2 regions of the uncultured Odoribacter sp. genome follow, and region 2 is predicted to be linked to the other one. Evidence: riboswitches for the same ligand, from Rfam matches in the RefSeq annotation. Region 2 holds a riboswitch; the other holds the start of a gene.
The links. Region 2 has a riboswitch for thiamine pyrophosphate ahead of Q0465_RS12390 (TonB-dependent receptor). Riboswitches for the same ligand answer to the same signal wherever they lie in the genome.
Positions count from the first base shown of each region.

Region 1: another riboswitch for thiamine pyrophosphate. It lies ahead of thiC (phosphomethylpyrimidine synthase ThiC); the one in region 2 lies ahead of Q0465_RS12390 (TonB-dependent receptor).

Region 1 covers NZ_CALCLB010000013.1:80,702-92,879, reverse strand. Annotated here, with positions in the region: gene Q0465_RS06225 (hypothetical protein) at 1-1,087, opposite strand, end outside; gene Q0465_RS06220 (U32 family peptidase) at 1,090-2,910, opposite strand; gene bioD (dethiobiotin synthase) at 3,024-3,701, opposite strand; gene Q0465_RS06210 (OmpA family protein) at 3,886-4,593, shown strand; gene Q0465_RS06205 (bifunctional enoyl-CoA hydratase/phosphate acetyltransferase) at 4,795-5,703, opposite strand; gene Q0465_RS06200 (MFS transporter) at 5,989-7,173, shown strand; TPP riboswitch at 7,299-7,394, shown strand; gene thiC (phosphomethylpyrimidine synthase ThiC) at 7,515-9,269, shown strand; gene Q0465_RS06190 (thiamine phosphate synthase) at 9,342-11,300, shown strand; gene Q0465_RS06185 (DUF3795 domain-containing protein) at 11,562-11,909, opposite strand; gene Q0465_RS06180 (hypothetical protein) at 12,161-12,178, opposite strand, start outside.
Region 2 covers NZ_CALCLB010000032.1:148,698-160,875, forward strand. Annotated here, with positions in the region: gene rho (transcription termination factor Rho) at 1-1,046, shown strand, start outside; gene Q0465_RS12370 (C1 family peptidase) at 1,402-2,595, opposite strand; gene Q0465_RS12375 (AAA family ATPase) at 2,944-4,122, shown strand; gene nifJ (pyruvate:ferredoxin (flavodoxin) oxidoreductase) at 4,250-7,789, shown strand; gene Q0465_RS12385 (hypothetical protein) at 7,969-8,271, shown strand; TPP riboswitch at 8,434-8,531, shown strand; gene Q0465_RS12390 (TonB-dependent receptor) at 8,558-10,846, shown strand; gene pnuC (nicotinamide riboside transporter PnuC) at 10,893-11,450, shown strand; gene Q0465_RS12400 (thiamine diphosphokinase) at 11,468-12,151, shown strand.

The DNA of each region.
Region 1 (12,178 bases), on a different contig from region 2:
CGCTTTTTATTTTTCCGGCTTCCAAACGGAGGGGAAAATCACGGGTTAACCGGAACTGCCTTTGCCAGGCAGCTTCGGCAGCCGGCAAATAGGAAAGAGTAAATACACCTTCTGAAGTATTCTGTATGTAACGTTGCGATAAAAACAATGCCAGAATTCCCATGGTATAACGCAGATTAATTTCTACGCAAGGATGTATCTTATATTTTCCTTCCCGGTTTTTATAAATCATCATATCTACTCCAAAATACCCTTCATAAAAAGCTCCGATGTGAGTTTCCATAAGTACAGTAACAGACTGCTTCAACCCGGCAAAACAAGTTTCACCTGTATAAGAAATGAGCTTTTTCTCTATTTTTTTCTGGTCTCCGATGTAATTTCCCCTGTAATCCCCGTTTTTCCCGGAATAAAAAAGAGACAAACCCAGAAACCGGACATTTCCCCCTGCCGCATAAAACTCCATGGCGAAATCACATTCTTTATCCAAATATTCTTCCAGCATAATGTACCCTTGCCGGTCCAATATCCCTCCGATCCATTCCCGGTTTTTTGCATTTAAATCTCCTCCCGGAATTTTTAATAATCCTTTACCCGAAGACGACCAGGGAGCTTTTACCAAATAATCTTTTCCGTTTTGTAAATTAGCTGAAATTTCTTGCAAAGAGGAACAAACAACAGGAAGAATATGAGTTTCTATAAAAGGGAGCGTGCCTTGTAAATGCATTAAACAACTCCGGGCCATTTTCCGGCTGTATTTCTCCTTGTATTCCGGTCTCCATTTATCAGGCTGCAACAATGCCGCAACCCTGGGATTCCATCCCCAAGGCTCAGGTTTTAAACAGGAAGGAATCTCTTCCGATTGGGTAATGATAGCGGGATTCAGATTGAAAATTTTCAGTTGTGTTTCCAGAAAATTCGGCGACGGCCGCTGTTTCATCCAGACAGCATCTCCCTGCTCAGAGAAATAAGCCGGTAAATAAGCCAGTTCATGCGCCATTCTGACGATATTGGCCGGTGGCGTATAATAAGGGCTTCCATTGGCTATCGCCATTTCTGTATCCGGATTGAAATAATACAGCTTCCCCATCTTCAGCTTTCCTCTGCAGATAAAATTTTCATAAAACATTCTTTACAATCGAATTCCAGCCGGAACCGGTATTTATCATTACACAGGTAAAGGGGAAAATCCAGTTCTTTAGAAGAATGTTGCTTGCGGCAATATCCCATTTCATATAACAGACAATAACGGGTATGCATCAATTCTCTTCCCTTAGCAGCTCCGGTAAGTTCAAAACCTGCTTCCACATCTGTAGCACCATGTTCCCGGTAAAAGGCTTCTGCCTTTTGATTGACGACATTATTCTGCCAGCAGATGTGAGGAAAATAAGGTAGCTGGCGGTCGAGAGGCTGCATCCGTACAACCGTCCTGCGTTTTTCCCGGGCCTCTGACAACCGGTTCAGTAAAAAACGACGAAATTCATTGATTTGTCCGGACGGGATAAAAATAACCTCTTCCCCTTCATAATATACCGACCGGCATACAAAATCTGTATCCCCGCACTTTCTCAACTGCTGTTCTATCCGTTCCTTTTGTCCGGGCCGTTCTGCCCGTTTAAAATACCCCTCCGGTTTAAAATCAACGGCAATACCATCCTCATCTTCCGCATATAATTCAATGTGTCCGTTTATTACTTTTATCCGCAGGATAATTTCAATTTTTCTTACCGATTTCGACTTTTCAATCTGTGTAGCGAACTGATGGTCGTAATTCCGGTAAATCACTGTTCCCGGAAGGATATGCAACATTTCATTACAAATGATCTTCTCTCCTTCTACCCGGTTTACCCGCAGTCCTTCCAGTCCTTTTTGACCCAGGTAACAAAGTCCGTCCCCGTTATGCAATTTTTCTTCCGTACAGATCCACAATTCATTATTATATGCTTTTTTAACTTTTCCCAAGAGTTTCCCCCAAGATTTCGGACTTTCCATATTTACCAGACCTTTTTGTCGTCCCCGGGCAAAATAATCCGTAAATCCCCTGTTAAAACTCCGTTCCGGATCCGCCTTAAAACCCGGTATTACTTTTCCGGAAGAAAGTCGCCCGATCGAATTATTTTTTATTTCCAACTGATTGTTTATAAGCGAATTGTAGTAATTTACAGTATTTGCCACATAATTCGCATCCTTCAGGCGACCTTCTATTTTAAAAGAATCCACTCCGATACGAATTAAATCGTTTATATAAGCTGACATATTTAAATCCTTCAGGGACAACAAATACTTGTCCTGCAACCATACTTTATCCGAATGATCCTTCAGGGTCCATTTCATGCGGCATGCCTGTGCACATTCCCCCCGGTTGGCAGAGCGCCCGAAAAGGTGTTGGGAGAGATAGCATTGACCACTTAAACTCACACACAATGCCCCGTGTATAAATACTTCCAGTTCTGCTTTCACTTCTTTCCGAATAGACGTGATTTCCTTCAAAGACAATTCCCGGGCCAGGACAATTCTCTGAAACCCGAGCCGGTCCAGAAATTTTATCTTTTCCAGTTCATAGTTATGCATCTGAGTACTCGCATGAAGGGAAATGGGGGGCAAATCCAGTTGCAGTAATCCCATGTCCTGAATAATTAACGCATCTACTCCGATTCCGTACAATCCCCGCACCAAGCGCTCCGCTTCAGCCAGTTCCGAATCGTATATAATCGTATTTAAAGTAACGTATACTTTACTATAAAAACGATGGGCATACCGGACGAAAGCCTCAATATCTTTCAGAGAGTTACCGGCCTCCTTTCGGGCCCCAAAAGCAGAAGCTCCGATATATACGGCATCTGCCCCGTTGTCAATAGCAACTCTTCCGATAGCATAATCCCGGGCCGGAGCCAAGAGTTCAATTTTTCTCATGCGTCTTACTTTTTTCCATTTCCTCTCTTTTCGTTTTTCAATATCAATCCTCCGGTGAAAAAATGTTCCGGTATTGCAAAAGCAGTAAACAGATAAAAACCGGGGTTTACGCCTTATCCTTTACTCACCGTAATAGGGAGCTCCGGCCATTGATTTCCTTTTACAACCGGCATTTCCCACAACTCACAAAGAGGAAAATATTTTTCAATATAATTCCGGATCACTTTTATAGAGTCCTCTTTTATCCACTCACTATCATTGGGAAAATCATTGTAAATAACGTGACTGACCTGAATCCCCCTCAACCGGCATAATTCCAGACTCATCAACGTATGATTTATACTGCCCAATTTAGAGGAAGACACTAAAATCAGAGGGTAACCCTGTTCCTGTATATAGTCTATCGTCAGATAATCCCGCGTCACAGGTACATATAATCCTCCCGCTCCTTCCAACAATACTACCTCATATTTCCGGAGTAATTTTTCGGTAGCCTTTTGAATCACCTCTTTATCCAAACGGACCTTATCTATTTCCGCAGCCAGATGGGGGGAGGCCGGGTAGGTCATGACGTAGGGGCAGGTTGTCCCCTCTTTATCCGCTTCTACCGGTTCAATTCCCATGATTTCCCTGTGTTTCAGAATATCTTCCGAAATACCTTTACATCCTGTCTGAATAAATTTCTGAGTAATTACATTTACTCCCTTTTGTCTCAGAGTACGGGCAATGACCCCTGTCACAACTGATTTTCCCGTATCCGTATCAATACCGCTCACAAAATATACAGCCATATTTAATATAATTTAGATTTCTTTTATTTAAATGAATCGTATACCTTACTACCTTATGGGAGACCTTTTAAATCCGTTCTCTCCTTTTATGCTGACAAAATTATAAAATTCGCTCAGAATCCATTCACCTTTGCCAGATAGTTCTTAATTTTGTGTATATACTAAACAACTAAACTAAAACGAAATGAAAACAGGAAAATTATTTGTAGCATTATTGATGAGTGGAAGCATTATCCTTTCAGGCACTTTTTTAGGTGGATGTGCCAGTATGAGTAATACAGGCAAGGGAGCAGTAATTGGTGCAGGAGGAGGAGGAGCCTTGGGAGCCGGAATCGGAGCATTGGCAGGTAAAGGCAAAGGGGCAGCCATAGGTGCGGCTGTAGGAGCAGCAGTAGGTGCCGGTACAGGAGCACTGATTGGCCGGAGAATGGATAAACAAAAAAAAGAACTGGAAGCCATTAAAGAAGCCAAAGTAGAAACCGTTACGGACGTAAACAACCTGCAAGCCATAAAAGTAACCTTTGATAACGGTATCTTATTCGACACCAACAAAAGTGAATTAAGTCCTGCAGCCCGGACCGCTTTGACAAAATTCGCTGCTTCTCTGAAAGATTCTCCGGATACGGACATTACAATTTACGGACATACTGATAATACCGGAAGCCGGGAAGTGAATGAAAGAATATCCAAAGAAAGAGCCGAAGCCGTTGCTAATTTTTTAGTAGGCAATGGCATCAGCCGTTCCCGTATCAAAACAGAAGGCCTGGCTTTTGATCAGCCTGTAGCTGACAACAGTACAGCAGAAGGCAGGGCTTTAAACCGCCGGGTTGAAATATACATCACCGCCAATAAAGACATGATTCAAAAAGCAGAAAACGGAACGCTTAACTAATTCCTTGCAAGAGCCGGAAAAACTTTTACGGATATAACACTTTATACAGGATTGTGACTCATTTTGCAATTCCCTTGCTTACTGAACCAGCGGTACCATTAAAGAATCAATTCGTTCCATTCTGCAGCGAAACATTCGTCCGTTTCCGTAAAGAAGCAGCAATTCATCCCAAAAGTGTTTTCCGGCTATTTTATACAAATTTTATGCTAATAAAGCAGCCAAAGCTATCGAATTCAATTTCGTCTCTACACTGTCTCCCCGGGAAGATAATACGCTGGGAACCTTAGCCCCAACCAGTATGGCCCCCTGATCAGACTTACAGATTTTGGTATTGGTTTTGTAAAATACATTTCCCGCTTCCAGATTGGGAAATACCAAACAGTCGGCATCTCCTGCCACTACTGAACGTACTTTTTTGATTTGGGCTGCTTCCTTATCTATGGCCACATCCAAAGCCATAGGACCATCGACAATGATGGAATTACAAATCTGTCCCCTCTCTGCCATTTTTGACAAAATAGCAGCGTCTACAGTCGATTGTATTTTAGGTAATACCTGTTCCGTAGGAGCAATCATGGCTACCTTCGGACAATCAACCCCCAGTGCCTTGGCCGTCAGCGTAACATATTTGATCATCGCAATTTTCTGATTCAAATCCGGTAAAGGAATAACAGCAACATCACTGATTACCAATAATTTATGATAAGAGGGACATTCCATAACAGTGACATGGGACAAAATCGTATTAGGCTCCACCAGGCCCTTTTCCTTGTTTAAAATGGCTCTCATATATTTATCCGTGCTCACCAATCCCTTCATAATAATGTCGGCTTTCCCTTCCCTCACTAATGCTACTGCTTTCTGGGCTCCCTTGATATCGACAGGCTCGTGCACGATTTCAAAACACGACAGATCATATCCTTGTTCTTTACACACCTTGGTTATTTCCTTCTCATCCCCCACTAAAGTAGCTTCTATCAAGCCCATCTTTACAGCTGCATGTACTGCTTCAATAGAATGACTGTCGTTCGCATAAGCCACAGCCAGACGTTTTTTACGCACATCCTTTTTAAGTGATTCGTAAATATCACTGATTTTTTCGATTCTCATTGTATAAACAGGTAATTAGTTGTAATCTGTAACAAAAATATATGATTTTATTTAAAACAAAAACTTTATTGCACAAATTCTTATATTTTGTGCATTTCCACAATTATCGTGCCATTCTTTATTTCATTTACAAAATTCACGGATTTATTATAAATACACGTGAAGGCATCATCCAGTCATATTTAAGACGTTAGTTTAGAGGAACAACTCCTTGAAAGCCGAACATTGGAATCCGGTTAAAGCGTAAATCAAAAATTAATTATACCTTTGTCCGTCTGATGAATTATGGAGCCTTCTGTATCTTTCAAAAAAAATATAATAGCCCTTTATTTTATAAAGGTATCGAAATGGTTTACCCTGGTAATGCCAATCATCGTTCTATTTTACGAAGAAAACGGATTGGGATTGAAGGATATTTTTTTACTGAAGAGTGTTTACTCCATTGCGGTGGTTGCTTTTGAAATTCCTGCCGGTTACCTGGCCGATGTATGGGGGCGCAAAAATACATTACTCGTCGGATGCAGTTTAGCGTTCGGAGGTTTTCTCTGTTATTCTTTTTCTTATACCCTGGGAGCTTTTTTTCTGGCCGAAGTATTTTTAGGTATCGGACAGAGTCTGGTTTCCGGTGCTGATTCCGCCTTGCTATACGACACGATGTTACATCACCGCAAAGAAGAGGAATATTTAAAATACGAAGGCCGGGTGACCATGATCGGAAATTTTTCGGAAGCTGCTGCCGGTATCGTAAGTGGTTTTTTAGCCATCTCTTCCCTGCGTATGCCTTTTTATTGCCAAACTTTTATCGCTTTTATTGGTATCCCGGCAGCTCTGACTCTGAAGGAATATTCGGTACGTACCAAAGTGATACATCCGTTAAAAAATATCCTCTATATCATCCGCTATTCTCTGATTACCAATAAAAGTCTCTGTTATGACATTATGTTTTCAGGAATTATCGGGGCAGCTACGCTGACGATGGCCTGGTTTGTACAACCGATACTGATCGCCATAGATACCCCCACGACCTGGTACGGCATTATCTGGACGGTATTAAATCTTACAGTAGGGGTAGCCGCTCTTTATTCCGACAATTTAAACCGTCGGTTCGGAGAAAACAAAACCTATCTTTTTATTCTCTTATTCATTGCTGGCGGGTATGTCGCCGTTTCCTTCAATATCAGCTATCCGGGTTTAGGCCTGTTGTTCCTGTTTTATGTGGTCAGGGGATTTGCTACGCCCATACTGAAAGGATATATCAATAAACAGACTTTTTCCGAAATGCGGGCGACAGTACTTTCCATCCGGAATTTTATCATCCGTCTTCTGTTTGCAGCCATGGCTCCCTTTATCGGTTGGCTAAGCGATGCCTATTCTTTAGCTGTAGCCTTGCAGGTTACGGCGGCTATCGTTTTTTTTCCGGGTTTACTATTTTTAATCCTTCAATGGAAAAAACAAATTAAAAAACAGTAGGCAAAAGATTTAAAATTCAATAACAGCTGTATATCCGGAATGACAGGTGAAATATAAATTTTAAAAATTCTCATTCAATTTTTTTCTGCATTTTCTTTTTTTTCATATATTTCATATACCTTTGTAAACAGAATAAGGGGTGCCTTAATACGACGGGCTGAGATTATACCCTATAACCTGATCCGGGTAATGCCGGCGGAGGTAAATAGAATACTTCTTACCGTTTTACACTTCCTTTTTCACTGATAATGTATAATAGCGGATCTGCTTCCGAATGCCTCTATTTCTAATCAATTTATAGAATATTCGGTTGTGAAAGGATTCTAAACATTTACTTCAATATGCAAGAATTTACAGTCACCTCCGGTGCTTTACCCGGTTCCGAAAAGATCTATGTAAAAGGAAAATTATTCAATATCCGGGTTCCCATGAGGAAAATTTCACTGTCCGATACGCTGGAAGCAGACGGGAACCGGATAGCCAACGAACCCGTCGTAGTATATGATACTTCAGGCCCTTATACAGACCCTGCTTACCGGGTAGACTTGCGTAAAGGGCTGCCCCGGACCCGGGAGGAATGGATAGCAGCCAGAAACGATACTGAAAAACTGCAGGGCTTGAGTTCCGAATACGGAAGAATGCGGCAGGCAGATGCTTCCCTGGATTCCCTTCGTTTTGAACACGTCAATCTTTATCCCCGTGTTGCCCGCCAGGGCAAAAGTGTTACCCAAATGTATTATGCCCGCCAGGGAAAGATTACCCCGGAGATGGAATACATTGCTATCCGGGAAAATCAACTCATTGATCAGATTGCTGAAAACTATAAAAAAGAAACAGGAAATCCGCTGGGTGCCTTTATTCCCTCTTATGTCACCCCTGAATTTGTACGGCAGGAAGTGGCAGCCGGACGGGCCATTATTCCGGCTAATATCAATCATCCGGAAAGCGAACCCATGATCATCGGACGCAATTTTCTGGTGAAAATAAATGCCAATATCGGTAATTCCCCGGTCACATCCACTATTGCCGAAGAAGTAGAAAAGGCTGTGTGGGCATTCCGCTGGGGAGCCGATACAATTATGGACCTCTCCACAGGTGCCAATATCCACGAAACCCGGGAATGGATTATCCGGAATTCTCCCGTACCGGTAGGCACTGTTCCCCTCTATCAAACCCTGGAAAAAGTAAACGGTGATATCACCCGCCTGAATTGGGAACTCTTCCGGGACACCCTCATTGAACAGGCGGAACAGGGAGTAGATTATTTTACAATTCACGCCGGGCTCCGCTGGAAAGATATTCCTCTTACTTTAAACCGGCTTACCGGTATTGTATCCCGGGGGGGATCCATTATGGCACACTGGTGTACCACTTTTAAACGGGAGAGTTTTCTATATGAACATTTTGAGGAAATCTGTGAGATTCTGGCCCGGTATGATGTAGCCATCTCCCTGGGAGACGGATTGAGGCCGGGTTGTATTGCCGACGCCAATGACGAAGCCCAGATCGATGAGTTGAAAACGCTGGGAGAACTGGCAGAAATTGCTCATACTTATAATGTCCAAGCTATTATTGAAGGACCGGGGCATGTCCCTATGCACAAAATCCGGGAAAATATGGAATTACAAATGAAATACTGCCACGATGCTCCCTTCTATACGCTCGGCCCTTTGGTCACCGATATCGCTCCGGGATACGATCATATTACCTCCGCCATTGGCGGAGCCATGATTGGATGGTATGGTACCGCCATGTTATGCTATGTAACTCCGAAAGAACACCTGGGACTCCCCGACCGGGAAGACGTAAAAGAAGGAGTCATCACATTTAAATTGGCTGCACATGCAGCCGACCTGGCAAAAGGACAACCCGCAGCTGCTTACCGGGATTATGCCATGAGTAAGGCCCGCTTCGAATTCCGCTGGAAAGATCAGTTTCACCTGGCGCTGGATTCCGAAAAAGCACTTCGTTTCCACGATGAAACCTTACCGGAAGAAGGACATAAAAATGCCCATTTCTGTTCCATGTGCGGAGCCCATTTCTGCTCCATGCAAGCCAGTCAAAAACTGAGGAAAAAATTAAACACTCCCATCTAAATCTGATCCCTCAGAAAAAACGAAGAAATTTTGTTTTTTCTGAGCATACATTGGATTCTTTTTAACTGAAAGATGCTGACAGTTTTGATCACTTCCCCCCTTCCCGTTTTCGAAGAAACGGCAATCTGTAATCTTCTGTTCGATTACGGGCTGGATATCCTCCATCTGCGTAAACCCGGAGCAGACAAGGCAGTATTTGAACACTTTATTCAAAAAATCCGTCCTCACTACAGAAACCGTATCGTCATCCACGATTTTTATGAGTTGGCAACCACATATCAGTTACGGGGTATACATTTGAAGTATAATCAGAAAAATGATATTGTGAAATACAAAAAATTTTCACATATCAGTATCTCCTGTCACACCCTTTCAGAAATAAAGACACTTCCTTTCGGAGTGACTTATTGTTTTTTAAGTCCCATTTTCGACAGTCTTTCTAAACCGGATTATTGCAGCCCTTTCCGGCATATACCCCATATTACAGAAGCAAAATTACCGGTACCGGTAATTGCACTGGGGGGCATTACTCCCGACAAAATAAGCTCCTGTCAAAGAGCGGGATTTGCAGGGATTGCAGTATTGGGCTATATCTGGAACTGTCCGGAAGCAGCTTTTATGCGTTTCAGACGTTTGAAGACTCCGGTTGTATTCAGTATAGCAGGTTTTGATCCCAGCGGAGGAGCAGGTATAGCAGCCGACCTCAAAACATTTGAAAATTGCGGCGTTTACGGACGTGGCATATTATCTGCCCTGACTTTTCAAAATGAAAGAGAATATCAGGCCACTGCCTCTTTTCGTTTGGAAGATATCATTTCTCAACTTGAACTACAATTCCGGTATGCAATCCCTCACTATATCAAATTAGGCCTGCTGCCCGATAAGGAAATCCTTTTTTCCCTGACCGATTATCTGATTCAAAAAGTTCCGGATATAAAAATTATATGGGACCCGATTCTCCGGTCTTCTTCCGGATTTTCTTTTCATGCTTCTCTCCTTTTGCCGGAACGTTTTTTAAGACAGCTCTACCTCATTACTCCCAATACCGATGAATTGAAACAGTTATTCAGCAAAAATCCTGAAATTTCAGCATTACAGGAAATCTGTAAATACTACCGTTTCCATTTGTTATGGAAAGGGGGACATAATGCAGAAGCCGTCTCTGTAGACCGGTTAATCAGTCCGGATGCCGTACATTGTTTTACTGTAGAAAGAAATATGTATCAAAAACACGGGACAGGTTGTGTATTATCATCAGCCATTACGGCTTATTTAGCGCAAGGCTATTCTTTAGCGGAAGCCTGCCGGAAAGCACAGGTATACGTTTCCCGTTTAATGGATTCGAATGACAGCCTGCTAGGTTATCATTTTCCGGCTCCTTTGAACAAAAAACCGCTGGTAGCGGATCTTCACCTGCAATATATTACGGATTACAAAGAAGGCCGGACCATCTGTGAACAAGTGGAAGCCGTCTGCCGCGGAGGCATCCGGTGGATACAATTACGGATGAAAAAAAGCAATCGTACTGAAATTTTGCAGGTCGGCCGGCTTGTCAGGGAAATATGCAGCTATTACAAGGCTCTCTTTATTGTCAACGATCATGTGGACATCGCCCGTCAGTTGGAGGCGGACGGTGTTCATCTGGGGCTGGAAGACATGGACCCGAAAGAAGCCCGTAAGATATTGGGAAGCGATAAGATTATAGGTGCGACCTGTAATACGATTGAAGATGTACGGCTAAGAGCCACTCAGGGAGTCGACTACATCGGTTTAGGCCCTTACCGGTATACGACTACCAAACAAAAATTAAGTCCCGTACTGGGATTAAACGGCTATAAGGAAATTTTAAACTCTATGTCTCAGCAAAAAATATCCCTGCCCGTATTTGCCATCGGCGGAATCACGGACACCGATTTCATCCCCCTTATGCATACCGGAATACAAGGGATAGCCCTCTCCGGCCTGATTAAAAATAATCCGGATATGGAGCAAAAAGTCCGGGAAATAAACAAAATACTGGAAGGCATCTGATCATTCAGGACCCAAGCTCCGTCTTTTTAACATTTTCGGTGCTGTACTTTGTCCGTTTGAATTTCATATCCTGTCTATTGGGATTGACACACCCGTCTCCTTTCCGCTCAAATTCAGTTGTATAAAGATCGCTGAAAAAGCAGGATTGTCATTAAATTGTTCTGTACCACAGAAACGATTCCTGTCCGTCACACTTGCAAATACAAAATACGGTATTCAAAATACAAAACACTTTCCTTTTAAACAGAGAGTCCCGGGGCATCAGATCGTTTTTGAAGACAGCAGATTCTCTTTTGCAGCGGAATTATGCTGAAAAATAGCACCTACCAGCCGGCAACTATCCAATTCATTACAGTCACCGCAGGTAGTAAACCCTTTTTCAGCGATACATCTGCGGATTTCACAATAATCGCTGCAATATGCAAATTTCACTCCCTCTGAACGGCAACCCATACAATTTATGGTTGCTGCTGTAATCTCCGCTGTATTGTTCATCACACTCCACTTTCGGGCCGTTTTTTCTCTTAATTCGTTGTCATTTGCGACAGTAGCTATGCGGGCATCGCAATTCTCACAATCCAATCCGCAACAGGCAATCAATTGTTTCATCACTGATTTATAATTATTAAGTTTCTGCTTTGTTCAGTTATTCAAAAATCGCCCCTTTTACAAAATCCTCCAAAGATATCTGGTTTTGTATGCAACAATCCGCAGGACAGTATGGAAATTGAAAGACGATTAAATCCTCCCTGGCACTCCGAGGAAAGACTGTTATTTCCCTGCTGTTTTCCTATAATTCATACATTTCTCAGTGTTCCTCCCATAAGCCAGTAAAGCTGTTGTTGCCACATCAGCTTTTTCTAAGCAATTTGCTCAAT
Region 2 (12,178 bases):
ATAATTATCTGAATTCACCGGATGATATTTATGTTTCTCAGAGCCAGATCAAGCTTTTCGGTTTGCAGACAGGAGATACAGTAGAAGGTACGGTACGTCCTCCGAAAGAAGGAGAAAAATATTTTCCTTTAATTAAAGTGGAGAAAATTAATGGAAAATCTCCGGAAGCTGTGCGGGACCGTATTCCTTTCGATCATTTGGTACCACTGTTCCCGAACGAGAAATTCAATATTACAGGGAATGGAAAAGCCACTATTTCTACCCGGGTTGTAGATATGTTTGCCCCTATCGGAAAAGGACAGAGGGGATTGATTGTAGCTCAGCCGAAAACCGGTAAGACTGTTTTGTTGAAAGAGATTGCCAATGCTATTGCTGCCAATCATCCTGAAGTATATCTGATCATATTGCTGATAGATGAGCGTCCGGAGGAAGTAACTGATATGGCCCGCAGTGTAAACGCTGAAGTGATCTCTTCTACTTTTGACGAACCGGCGGAACGCCATGTGAAAGTCGCTAATATTGTTCTGGAAAAAGCCAAACGAATGGTTGAGTGCGGGCATGATGTCGTGATACTGCTGGATTCCATAACCCGTTTGGCGCGGGCCTACAATACTGTATCACCGGCATCCGGGAAAGTACTTTCCGGAGGTGTCGATGCGAATGCTCTGCACAAACCGAAACGTTTCTTCGGAGCAGCCCGGAATATAGAGGACGGCGGTTCTCTGACCATTTTAGCGACAGCTTTGACTGAGACCGGTTCCAAGATGGACGACGTAATCTTTGAAGAATTCAAAGGAACAGGTAATATGGAATTGCAGCTCGACCGGAAATTGTCGAATAAACGTATTTATCCGGCTGTCGATATTACGGCTTCCAGTACACGCCGTGAAGACCTTTTGTTGGATGCCAATGTATTAAACCGGATTTGGATCCTCCGGAATTACTTGACCGATATGAATTCTATTGAAGCAATGGAATTTGTAAAAGACCGTTTGGAAAAAACAAAATCCAATGAAGAATTTCTCGTTTCGATGAACGATCAATAGAATACTCACAGAAAGAAGAGGCCCGTTGGGGTTAGGGAATGAATGTGCGCAGATAAACCGGACTAAAATTCTGGATTACATCCTTTTAGAAACTGAGGTTCGTTTCTGTTCGGATTTTCAGATAGATAATAATCCTGTACAAGATACCCTGAATCGAAATCAGGCCCCTTCTTTTATTCATTTGTTGTGAGTCTGTCCCTTCAGTTTTCGTAATAAGCAGTTGTAAGATAAAACACTTACAGATTTCTGATTGCAGGAGATTCTAACCACCTGATTTTAAACAAATTGCTTCGGGGTATTCCGTAAATATCCCGAAGCAATAAATGTGTTAGCCCTTGTTATTCCGAGTAGGTACTCAATTCAGCTTTAGCTTTTCTTTTATATCTTGGGGAATGGCGTCTTTGTGAATAAGAATGGCTGTTGTTTTCATTTTTACGTAAGGTTCAGACATATACAAATAGCCTCCGAAAGGATTTCTCTCTGTACCCCAGGAATTTTTGGTTTTATAATAATAAGTTCCGTTTTGGTCCTGCAATAATCCCGTCAAATGCATGAGATGATCGTCCGTCGTTTTCCGTTTATCGAAAGTTTCCTGACGGTTCTGGTCATTTACCTGCAATTCGGGTACAGGGGAAACAAACGAATAAAGATTACTTTTTTCTGCTTCCGGCAGTTTTTCAAAGCGGGCCCGGTCGCTGCTGCTCATATTATTCGGTTCATCGGTGGGAAGTATGGCCAGCCCTTTACTGTGATTAAAACCTTGTTCGCTGACATCCCCGTCCCAGGCTATGGTGTAACCGTTTTCCAAGGCGTTGTGCATAACGGCAATCAAATCCGCTAGCGGTACATTATAATAACGACCGTGCATCCAGTTATCCGGAATTTCCAGTTCTACGGCTTCATAAAAGGGATAAGCCTGGTAGGAAGTCAGCTCAATATAGTCTTCCGGATGAATTCCCAATTCATTGGCAAAACTTTTAGGAGTATATTCCTGTCCCTGAAAACTGAATTTTTCCGGGGCTTCTCCCAAATAACTTTCTATAATAGACATCAAGGCTTTGGGCCAGGCTGTTGTGATATTTCTGGCTTTCGTAATGCCGGACATAAAACCGATTAAACCGCTGACCATCTCCCGGTGGTCGTGACTTGTTGTGCCGTATTCCAAGCCGGAGTATACCTCTTCCGGAACAAGTCCGTATTTAACAATCATTTCCATTACGTCATGGGCTTGTCCTCCTTCGTTGAGGTTATTTTTACCGTAAAAACGGAAATAACGCTTTCCTTTTTCGAAATAAGTATTCCGGACCACATACATTTCTGATAAATCATAAGCCGGTTTCCCCATCCGTAGTAATTCGGATTCCAGAAAAGAAATGGTTGCATAACACCAACAGGTACCGCTATTAGCCTGATTCTTAACAGGGGTCGCTTTTAAATCGGCTATTTCTTTAAACTGATAACCCGAACGAGGAGCATTTTTTTGTGCCCAAAGAGTGGATATCCCTAAAGACAGGATAATCCCTAAACTGAAAAATACAGATTTTATCATAGATGTAAGATTTGAATTTTAACAAGGACAAGGTACTAACTTTATTGGATAACTTTAGCAAATCGTATGATATTTTAATTATTGTACTTGATGTATAAGTAAGCTACCTCGCTTTAAGGGTAATTTTTTACACGATTTATAAAAAAAGAAACAGTGATTGGATCGTGTTTTTGTAAACGTTTTCGCTGTCTTTCCTTATTGTGATTGTAAAATTTTCCTTATCAACTTTTATTTTTAGTTTAAAACCTATTTGTAATAAGTCTAAATAGTAATTTTTATCAAAAATTGCAATATCGAGATTGCAATTTGCTTATTTTTCTTTTATATTTGCATGTCAGAAGGAAAGAAATGGATAGTTTACGCAGTACACATATTACACTTTTAAAAGAGCGTACATCAGTTATACGCCGGGGACTTTCAGATAAAATTAACCGGAACAGCCGCTTAATTGCAGTGAAGGGAAGCCGGGGAGTAGGGAAAACCAATTTTTTGCTGGAATATTGCCGGAACTATTATGCTGAAGACAATTCTTGTTTATATGTAAATTTGAATAATCTTTTTTTTGCAGATGAGGGGCTGTATCATTTTGTAGAGCATTTTTATAAATTGGGGGGAAAAGTAATATTATTGGATCAGGTACATAAATATCCGGGTTGGGATATAGAACTACTGGCTTGTTACCGGTCTTTTCCGGATTTACAAATTGTATTTACCATTTCTTCTATTGTACGGGTGAAATCGAATGAATATTTAAAAGGGATAGTGGATATGTACAATCTGAGTGGTTTGTCTTTCCGGGAATTTCTGGAGTTGGAAACCGGTATTCATTTTCCGGTATTTTCTTTTCCGGAAATTGTAGAAAACCACGAGAAAATTGTAAACGATATTTTATGCCGGATACGGCCGCTGGCTTATTTTGGGAATTATCTCCGTTATGGTTATTACCCTATATATCTGGGAGAAAAATCGCATATTGATTATCTTTTAAAAAATATCAATTTGACTTTAGAGTTTGATATTCCTTATAATAATCAGATCGAACTGAAGTATCTGACCAAACTTAAAAAATTATTGTATATTGTGGCGAAGGATAACAGTTGTACTGTGAATATCAGTAAACTAAGCAATGAGATAGGTGTTTCCCGGGCAACAGTACTGAATTATCTTTATTATATGAAAAATGCCCGTTTACTCACCTTGCTCCTCCCGGAGGAAGATGGAGAGGACAGTGGGCGGAAACCAAATAAATTATATATTCATAACCCAAATCTGTTGAATGCCGTATGTTTAGATGAAGTAGATACAGGGGTAATGCATAAGACATTTTTATTGAGTCAATTATGTCCTGTACACCGGATTAATTATACAGAAAATGCAGACTTCCTGATTGATGGAATTTATAATGTAAATGTTTGCCGGGAAGGAGAAAGAGTGAGGAATCAGGGAGAAGGTATTGTCATGGAAGATATGGCAGAAAGGGGAAAAGGAAATATCATTCCTTTGTGGTTAGCAGGATTTGTATATTGAAGGGAAAAATGAAATTACATATTAAATAATAAACTAGGAAAACGGATATTAGCAATCAAAAAAGGTAGAATCAATCATTTTAATTGCTGATTTTCAGTTGCAATAAAATTCATTTAATTTTATAAAGATGGCAAAAGAAAAACAATTTTTAACTTGTGATGGTAACGCTGCAGCTGCGCATATTGCTTATATGTTCAGTGAAGTATCGTGCATCTATCCCATTACTCCGTCTTCGCCTATGGCAGAGAACGTGGATGAATGGGCCGCAAAAGGACGTAAGAACATGTTCGGGGAAACTGTTCGGGTTATTGAAATGCAATCGGAAGCCGGTGCTGCCGGTGCCGTTCATGGTTCATTGCAGGCTGGAGCGCTGACAACTACCTATACCGCTTCTCAGGGGTTATTGTTAATGATCCCCAATATGTATAAAATAGCCGGAGAGTTACTGCCTTGTGTATTCCATGTGAGTGCGCGTGCACTAGCTGCTCATGCTTTAAATATTTTCGGGGATCATGCTGACGTTTATGCTGCTCGTCAAACTGGTTTTGCCATGTTGGCTTCCGGTTCGGTTCAGGAAGTGATGGACTTATCAGCTGTATCTCATTTGACGGCCATTAAATCCCGTGTGCCGTTTGTAAATTTCTTCGATGGTTTCCGTACTTCCCATGAAATTCAGAAAATCGAGGCAATCGATATGGAAGATCTCAGGGACCTGGTCGATATGGAAGCTTTACAGGCTTTCCGTAAACGTTCTTTGAATTCCGAGACCCCGGTTACCCGCGGAACGGCTCAGAATCCGGATATCTATTTTCAGGGCAGAGAAGCTGCAAATAAGTTTTATGACGTCGTTCCGGATATTGTTGCTTATTATATGGACAAAATGTCTGAAATTACCGGAAGAAAATATCGTCCTTTTGATTATTACGGAGCTCCGGATGCTGAAAATATTATTATTGCTATGGGGTCTATCACCGATACCATACGGGAAGTGATAGACTATAAGATGGCTAAAGGTGAAAAAGTGGGTTTGATTGCCGTACATTTGTACCGTCCTTTCTCTGCTAAGTATTTTATGGAAGCTGTACCGGCTTCTGTAAAGCGGATTACGGTACTCGACCGGACCAAAGAACCGGGTGCGAATGGAGATCCCCTTTACCTGGATGTAAAGGATATATTCTATGGGCAGCCCAATGCTCCCCTGATCGTTGGTGGACGTTACGGAATGGGCTCTAAGGATGTGACTCCGGCCCAGATCATTGCTATCTATAAGAATATGACTTTCAACGAGCCTAAAAATCAGTTTACTGTTGGAATAGTAGATGACGTTACTTTTAAATCCCTGCCTTTGGAAGCAGAAGTAAAAGTGACACATGATACGACCTACGAGGCTAAATTTTATGGTTTAGGTTCTGATGGTACGGTGGGAGCAAACAAAAATTCCATCAAAATCATCGGTGGTGCAACGGATAAATATTGTCAGGCTTATTTTGCTTATGATTCCAAAAAATCGGGAGGTTTTACGGCTTCTCACCTGCGTTTCGGGGATGAACCGATACGTTCCACTTATTTGATTACGACTCCTGACTTTGTGGCTTGCCATGTACCGGCATATATCAATCAGTACGATGTATTGAAGGGATTGAAAAAAGGAGGTTCCTTCCTCTTGAATTCACTTTGGGATGAAGAGGAAACGAAAAAACATTTGCCGAACCATATGAAAAAATATATGGCTGAAAATGATATTAATTTTTATATCATTAACGGTACGAAGATTGGACAGGAATTAGGACTGGGCAACCGGACCAATACCATTATGCAGAGTGCTTTCTTTAAGATTACCAATGTAATTCCTTATGAACTGGCAGTTCAGGAGATGAAATCTGCAATTGTGAAGACTTATGGTAAGAAAGGGGAAGCTATTGTCAGTATGAACTTTGCTGCGGTAGATGCCGGAGGAAAAGAAGGAAATCTGGTAAAAGTAGAAATCCCGTCTGAATGGAAGAATTTACCCGATGAAATGCCGGCACAAAATGAAGCACGCCCTGAATTCATCCGTAATGTAGTAGACGTAATGAACGCACAGAAAGGGGACGATTTGCCTGTAAGTGCTTTTGTCGGAAGAGAAGATGGGACTTTCCCTAACGGAACTTCCAAATTTGAAAAACGGGGAATTGCCGTGAATGTGCCGGAATGGCAGGTTGAGAATTGTATACAATGTAATCAATGCGCTTATGTATGTCCTCATGCTTCTATCCGTCCTTTCCTGATGACTGATGAAGAATTGGCGGCAGCACCTGCCGGAACAGTGGCTAAACCAGCTGTAGGGAAGGAATTAGCCGGTTATAAATTCAAGATTCAGGTATCTCCGCTCGATTGTACCGGCTGCGGAAACTGTGCAGATGTTTGTCCGGCTAAGAACAAGGCCTTGATTATGAAATCTCTGGAAAGTCAGGCGGCCGAGATTGAACGTTGGGAATACATGGATAAAAAGGTAGGTTATAAAAAAGTGGTTGAACCGAATAATGTAAAAAATTCTCAGTTTGTTCAGCCTTTGTTCGAATTTTCCGGAGCCTGTGCTGGTTGTGGGGAAACACCTTATATCAAATTGATCACTCAGTTGTTCGGGGAAAGAATGATGGTCGCCAATGCGACAGGTTGTTCTTCCATATACGGAGCTTCTGCTCCTTCTACTCCTTATTGTACGAATTATAAGACGGGACGCGGACCCGCTTGGGCTAACTCTTTGTTTGAAGATAATGCTGAATATGGTTTCGGTATGGCAGAGGGAGCCAACCGCCTGAGGGAGAGAGTAAAGAGATTGTTGGATGAAAACATCAATTCTTTCTCTTCCGAGACGCAGAATGCCGTAAATGATTGGATAGCCGCTTATGAGGATGGAGATAAAACCGTGGCTGCCAGTGATGCTTTGGCTGTCGCTTTGGAAAAAGAGAATACTCCTGTTGCTAATGAAATATTGGATTTAAAACAATATTTTACTAAAAAATCCCAATGGATCTTTGGTGGAGACGGATGGGCATACGATATCGGTTACGGTGGAGTTGACCATGTATTGGCTAGCGGACACGATGTAAACATACTGGTTATGGATACGGAAGTTTATTCGAATACAGGAGGTCAGTCTTCAAAAGCTACCCCTACAGGAGCGGTAGCTAAATTTGCTGCCAGTGGTAAGCGTGTACGCAAGAAAGATTTGGGAATGATGGCTATGTCCTATGGCTATGTATATGTAGCTCAGGTCGCAATGGGAGCTAACCAGGCCCAGTATATGAAAGCCATTAAGGAAGCTGAAGCTTATCCCGGTCCTTCTCTGATAATTGCTTATGCTCCTTGTATTAATCATGGTTTAAAAGCCAGCATGGGTAAATCACAGGCGGAGGAGAAGAAAGCTGTCGAATGCGGTTACTGGCAATTGTACCGTTACAATCCGTTACTTGAAGCGGAAGGAAAGAACCCTTTCCAGTTGGATTCCAAAGCTCCGGATTATTCTAAATTCCGTGACTTCCTGATGGGAGAAGTCCGCTTTAATTCATTGGTGAAAGCCGCTCCGGAGGATGCAGAAAAGCTGTTCCAGATGACAGAAGAGAATGCAAGGTGGAGATACGAAGGGTATAAACGTCATGCTGAAATGAAATACGGCGAACAATAATCTTTCTATAGAAAATGAAAGGCCTGCCACGATCCTGCTTGTGATGTGGCAGGCTTCTTTTTGACAGATCGCAGAAAAATATTTACATAAAAATACATCTGATAGGTTTTTTTATTACATTTGATTTTAAATCCAAAGTTGTATTGGGAAAATAGAATTTATGAATTAAAAGAAATTTTATGGAAGAATTAGAGGTAAAAAATCAAGAACAGCCTAAACAAACAATTATAATTAACCAGCAGGCTGTTTCCCGTTCCAATGGATTGGGTACGGCTGGTTTTGTACTGGCTTTAATTGCTTTATTTTTAGGCTGGATTCCTTTTTTAGGCTGGGTTATCTGGTTGTTGGGACTTATTTTTTCTGTTTGTGGCATGTTCAGGTCTCCCAAGGGATTAGCTATAGCAGGTTTGGTTATTTCTTTGATTGGAATTGTCTTTTTATTAGTAGTATTCGGGGCATTGGCAGCATTTGTGACGCTTTGAGCGAAAGGGAAAATGAAACCGGAGACTGCGAATACAATATTTTATGAATCATTCAGGGTATCCAAAGTCAAGGCTGGCTTTGGATATTTTTTGGGATAACCGGGATATCAGCAGGAGGGTATTGTAATCCTGTAAAAATAGGTTACCTTTGTAATCATTATTAACCACCAGAAGGGGTGCCTGAAAATGACGGGCTGAGATTATACCCATTGAACCTGTTCCGGGTAATGCCGGCGAAGGGAAGATGTAACAGATGTGCGCCTTTCTGTTATCATTAAGCAAAAAAATGAATAAAAAAATCGGATTAACGATAGCTTTGCTGGGAGTGAGCTATTGGGCCGTTGCGGAAAATGAAGCGGCGGATACATTGCGACATATCCAGTTGGAAGAAGTGCAGGTATTGGCAACGCGGGCTACAACCCGGACTCCCATAGCCTTTGTCAATTTGAATAAGGAGAACATAAAGAAACAGAATGTCGGATTGGATTTACCTTTTCTTTTGACGATGACACCTTCTGTACTGACGACTACAGATGCCGGCTCGGGTATTGGGTATACCGGCGTCCGGATCCGGGGTACAGATGCGACCCGTATTAATGTTACAGCCAACGGGATACCTATGAATGATGCAGAAAGTCATTCGATCTTTTGGGTAAATACTCCGGACTTGGCTTCCTCCTTGCAGGATATTCAGATACAAAGGGGGGCCGGGACTTCTACAAACGGAGCCGGGGCTTTTGGAGGCAGTATCAATATGCAAACGGAAAATGCTGCTCCCGTTCCCTATGCAGAGTTGAACGGTTCGTATGGTTCTTTCAATACGCAGAGGGAAACGGTAAAAACCGGAACCGGTTTGTTGCACAATCGCTGGGCTTTTGATTTGCGGTTGTCACATATTGCGAGTGATGGCTACCGGGACAGGGCTTCTGCAAAGTTGAAATCTTATTTCGCGCAGGCCGGTTATTATGGAGAACGCACAATTGTTAAGTTAATTACTTTCAGCGGAAGAGAGGAAACTTACCACGCATGGGATGGTATCCCGCGGCAGACTTTGGATACAAACCGTACTTATAACCCGAATGGCAAAATTGAAAATGAAAAAGGAGAGGTAATCGGTTTTTACAAAGATCAGTTGGATGTATACCGTCAGACACATTATCAACTCCTTTTTAATCATATTTTTAATCCGGAGTGGAATTTGAATATCGCTTTTCATTATACGAACGGAAAAGGCTATTATCAGGAATATAAAAACAAGCGTTCGTTAGTGGAATACGGACTAAAACCCTATGAAATACCCGGTTTGCCGGAACCTGTAAAAAGGAGTGATTTGATCCGGAAGAAAAATGTAGCAAGTGATTTCGGTGGAATGGTATTTTCTTTAAATTATCATTCGGACAAATTACAAATGACTTGGGGAGGAGGTGTTCATAAATACGTAAATAATCACGATGGAAATGTCATTTGGGTGAAAAATTATATAGGCGATGTGGATCCGGACCATCGCTTTTACGACAATACGGGCAGAAAATTAGATGCCAATGTCTATGGACGTATAAATTATGAGTTGGTCCGCAGTTTATATTTTTATGCCGATTTGCAGTATCGTTATATCCGTTATACCATCCGGGGAATAAATGACAAATGGGATTGGAATGCCGGGCATATGCAGCCTTTGGATTTGAATGAAACGTTTCGTTTTTTTAATCCGAAAACCGGTTTATTTTACCAAATAAATGAAAAAAACAGTATGTATATTTCCTTTGCTGTTGCACAAAAAGAACCGACCCGGAATAATTATACAGACGGTTTTTTTACCGAATTGCCGAAGGCCGAATGCCTGTCGGATTATGAATTCGGATATAATTTCCGTTCGTCCCGTTTTTCTGTTGGTATAAATTTGTATTATATGGATTACCGGGATCAGCTGGTGCTGACCGGTCAGTTAAATGAAATTGGGGAGGCTGTGTCGGCAAATGTTAAAGAGAGTTACCGGACGGGTGCGGAATTTTCGGCAGGGGTTCGGTTTGCCGATTGGTTGCATTGGGATGTAAATGCCACTTATAGCCGTAACCGGATAAAACATTATACGGAATATATGAACGATGTCGATCTTAACTGGAATGATTTATATACAGAAGAAGGTAAAATTTCGCAGACAACCCGTTATCTGGGATCCAGCCCGATCTCATTTTCTCCCGATTTTATGCTGAATAGTCTGTTCTCTTTTCAACATAAAGGATGGAATGCTTCTTTTCAATCCCAATATGTGAGCAAACAATATCTGAATAATTCAGGGGATAAAACATGTACATTGGATGCTTATTTCGTAAATAATCTGAATTTGAGTTATACTTTTAAATTGCCTTTGACACAAGCTGTTACATTAGGGATATCGGTATATAATTTATTTGACGAAGAATATGAAAGTAATGGTTATGCCAGCTGTACGGCTGTCTATCCGTCAACAGACGGTACAAAACCTGCAGGCGTAAAACCGGAAATCATTTCTTATGCAGCCTATTATCCCAATGCCGGAATCAATGCATTGGCTTATTTGACATTCCGCTTTTAGTAATACTGAGTCAAGTTATGTTGGTTTTCTTATTTAATTGCAGTTAATGAATGGGTTAGAAATAATAGGAACGATTGTCGGATTATTTTATCTCTGGTTCGAATACAAAGCCAGTATCTGGCTTTGGGCAGCGGGAATTATTATGCCGGCTTTAAGCCTGATGGTCTATTACAGGGCCGGATTATATGCTGATTTCGGGATAAACATCTATTATTTATTAGCGGGTATTTATGGGTGGCTGGTATGGCTGAAGGGGACAGGTGAAAAAAAAGAACGACCGGTAATACATACGCCTTTAAGAGAGATTCTCCCGTTAAGTGTTATTTCTGTTTTCTTGTTGCTGGGTATCGCCTGGATACTGATCCGGTTTACGGATAGTACTGTTCCCTGGCTGGATAGTCTGACAACAGCCTTGAGCATAACGGCTATGTGGATGCTGGCGTATAAACAGGCGGAGCAATGGCTGGTCTGGATGGTTGTCGATATGGTGAGTTGCGGCCTGTATATCTACAAAGGATTACCTTTTTATGCCGGTTTATATGGATTTTATACAATTATTGCTTTCTTTGGTTATTTAAAGTGGCGGAAAATGATTGTCCGTTAGTGATTAAAGTACTTATGATGAATTATTACCCTTTGGTGAAAACGATAGATGAACCGGAAGCGGTTATATTGGCAGACGGGAGTTTCCCGCTTCATCCCTTACCTTTGTCTTTTTTAGGTAGCTGCCGGCGGATTGTTTGCTGTGACGGAGCAGCAGAAGCTTTGATACAACGGGGACGTATACCTGAAGCCATTGTGGGAGACGGGGATTCTTTAAATCCTGCTGTACAGGACCGGTATGCTGCTTTGATTCATCGGGAAACAGAGCAGGAGACCAATGATTTGAGTAAAGCTTTTCGGTATTGCTTGAAAAAGGGGTGGAAAAAGCTTTTTATTTTAGGAGCTACGGGGAAACGGGAAGACCATACGATCGGAAATATCAGTCTTTTGTCCGATTATCAGGAACAGGCAGAAGTACAGATGCTGACGGATTACGGGGTATTTACGCCGGTTTGCGGGAATGCCGGATTTGAATGTTTTCCGGGACAGCAGGTGTCTGTGTTCAACCGGGATTGCCATCTGCTTGCCGGAGAAGGCTTGGTTTATCCGCTTTCTGCGTTTACCAATTGGTGGGAGGGAACGTTAAATGAAGCTATAGGGGATACATTTAAAATTTATGCTGATGGAAGGCTGTGGGTATACCGGGTATATGATAATAATAGAGGAAATATGCCTGGGGCCGGGAGGAGCCGGCCCCTGTAATCCGGTAGTTAAAAAATTGTTGGGGGA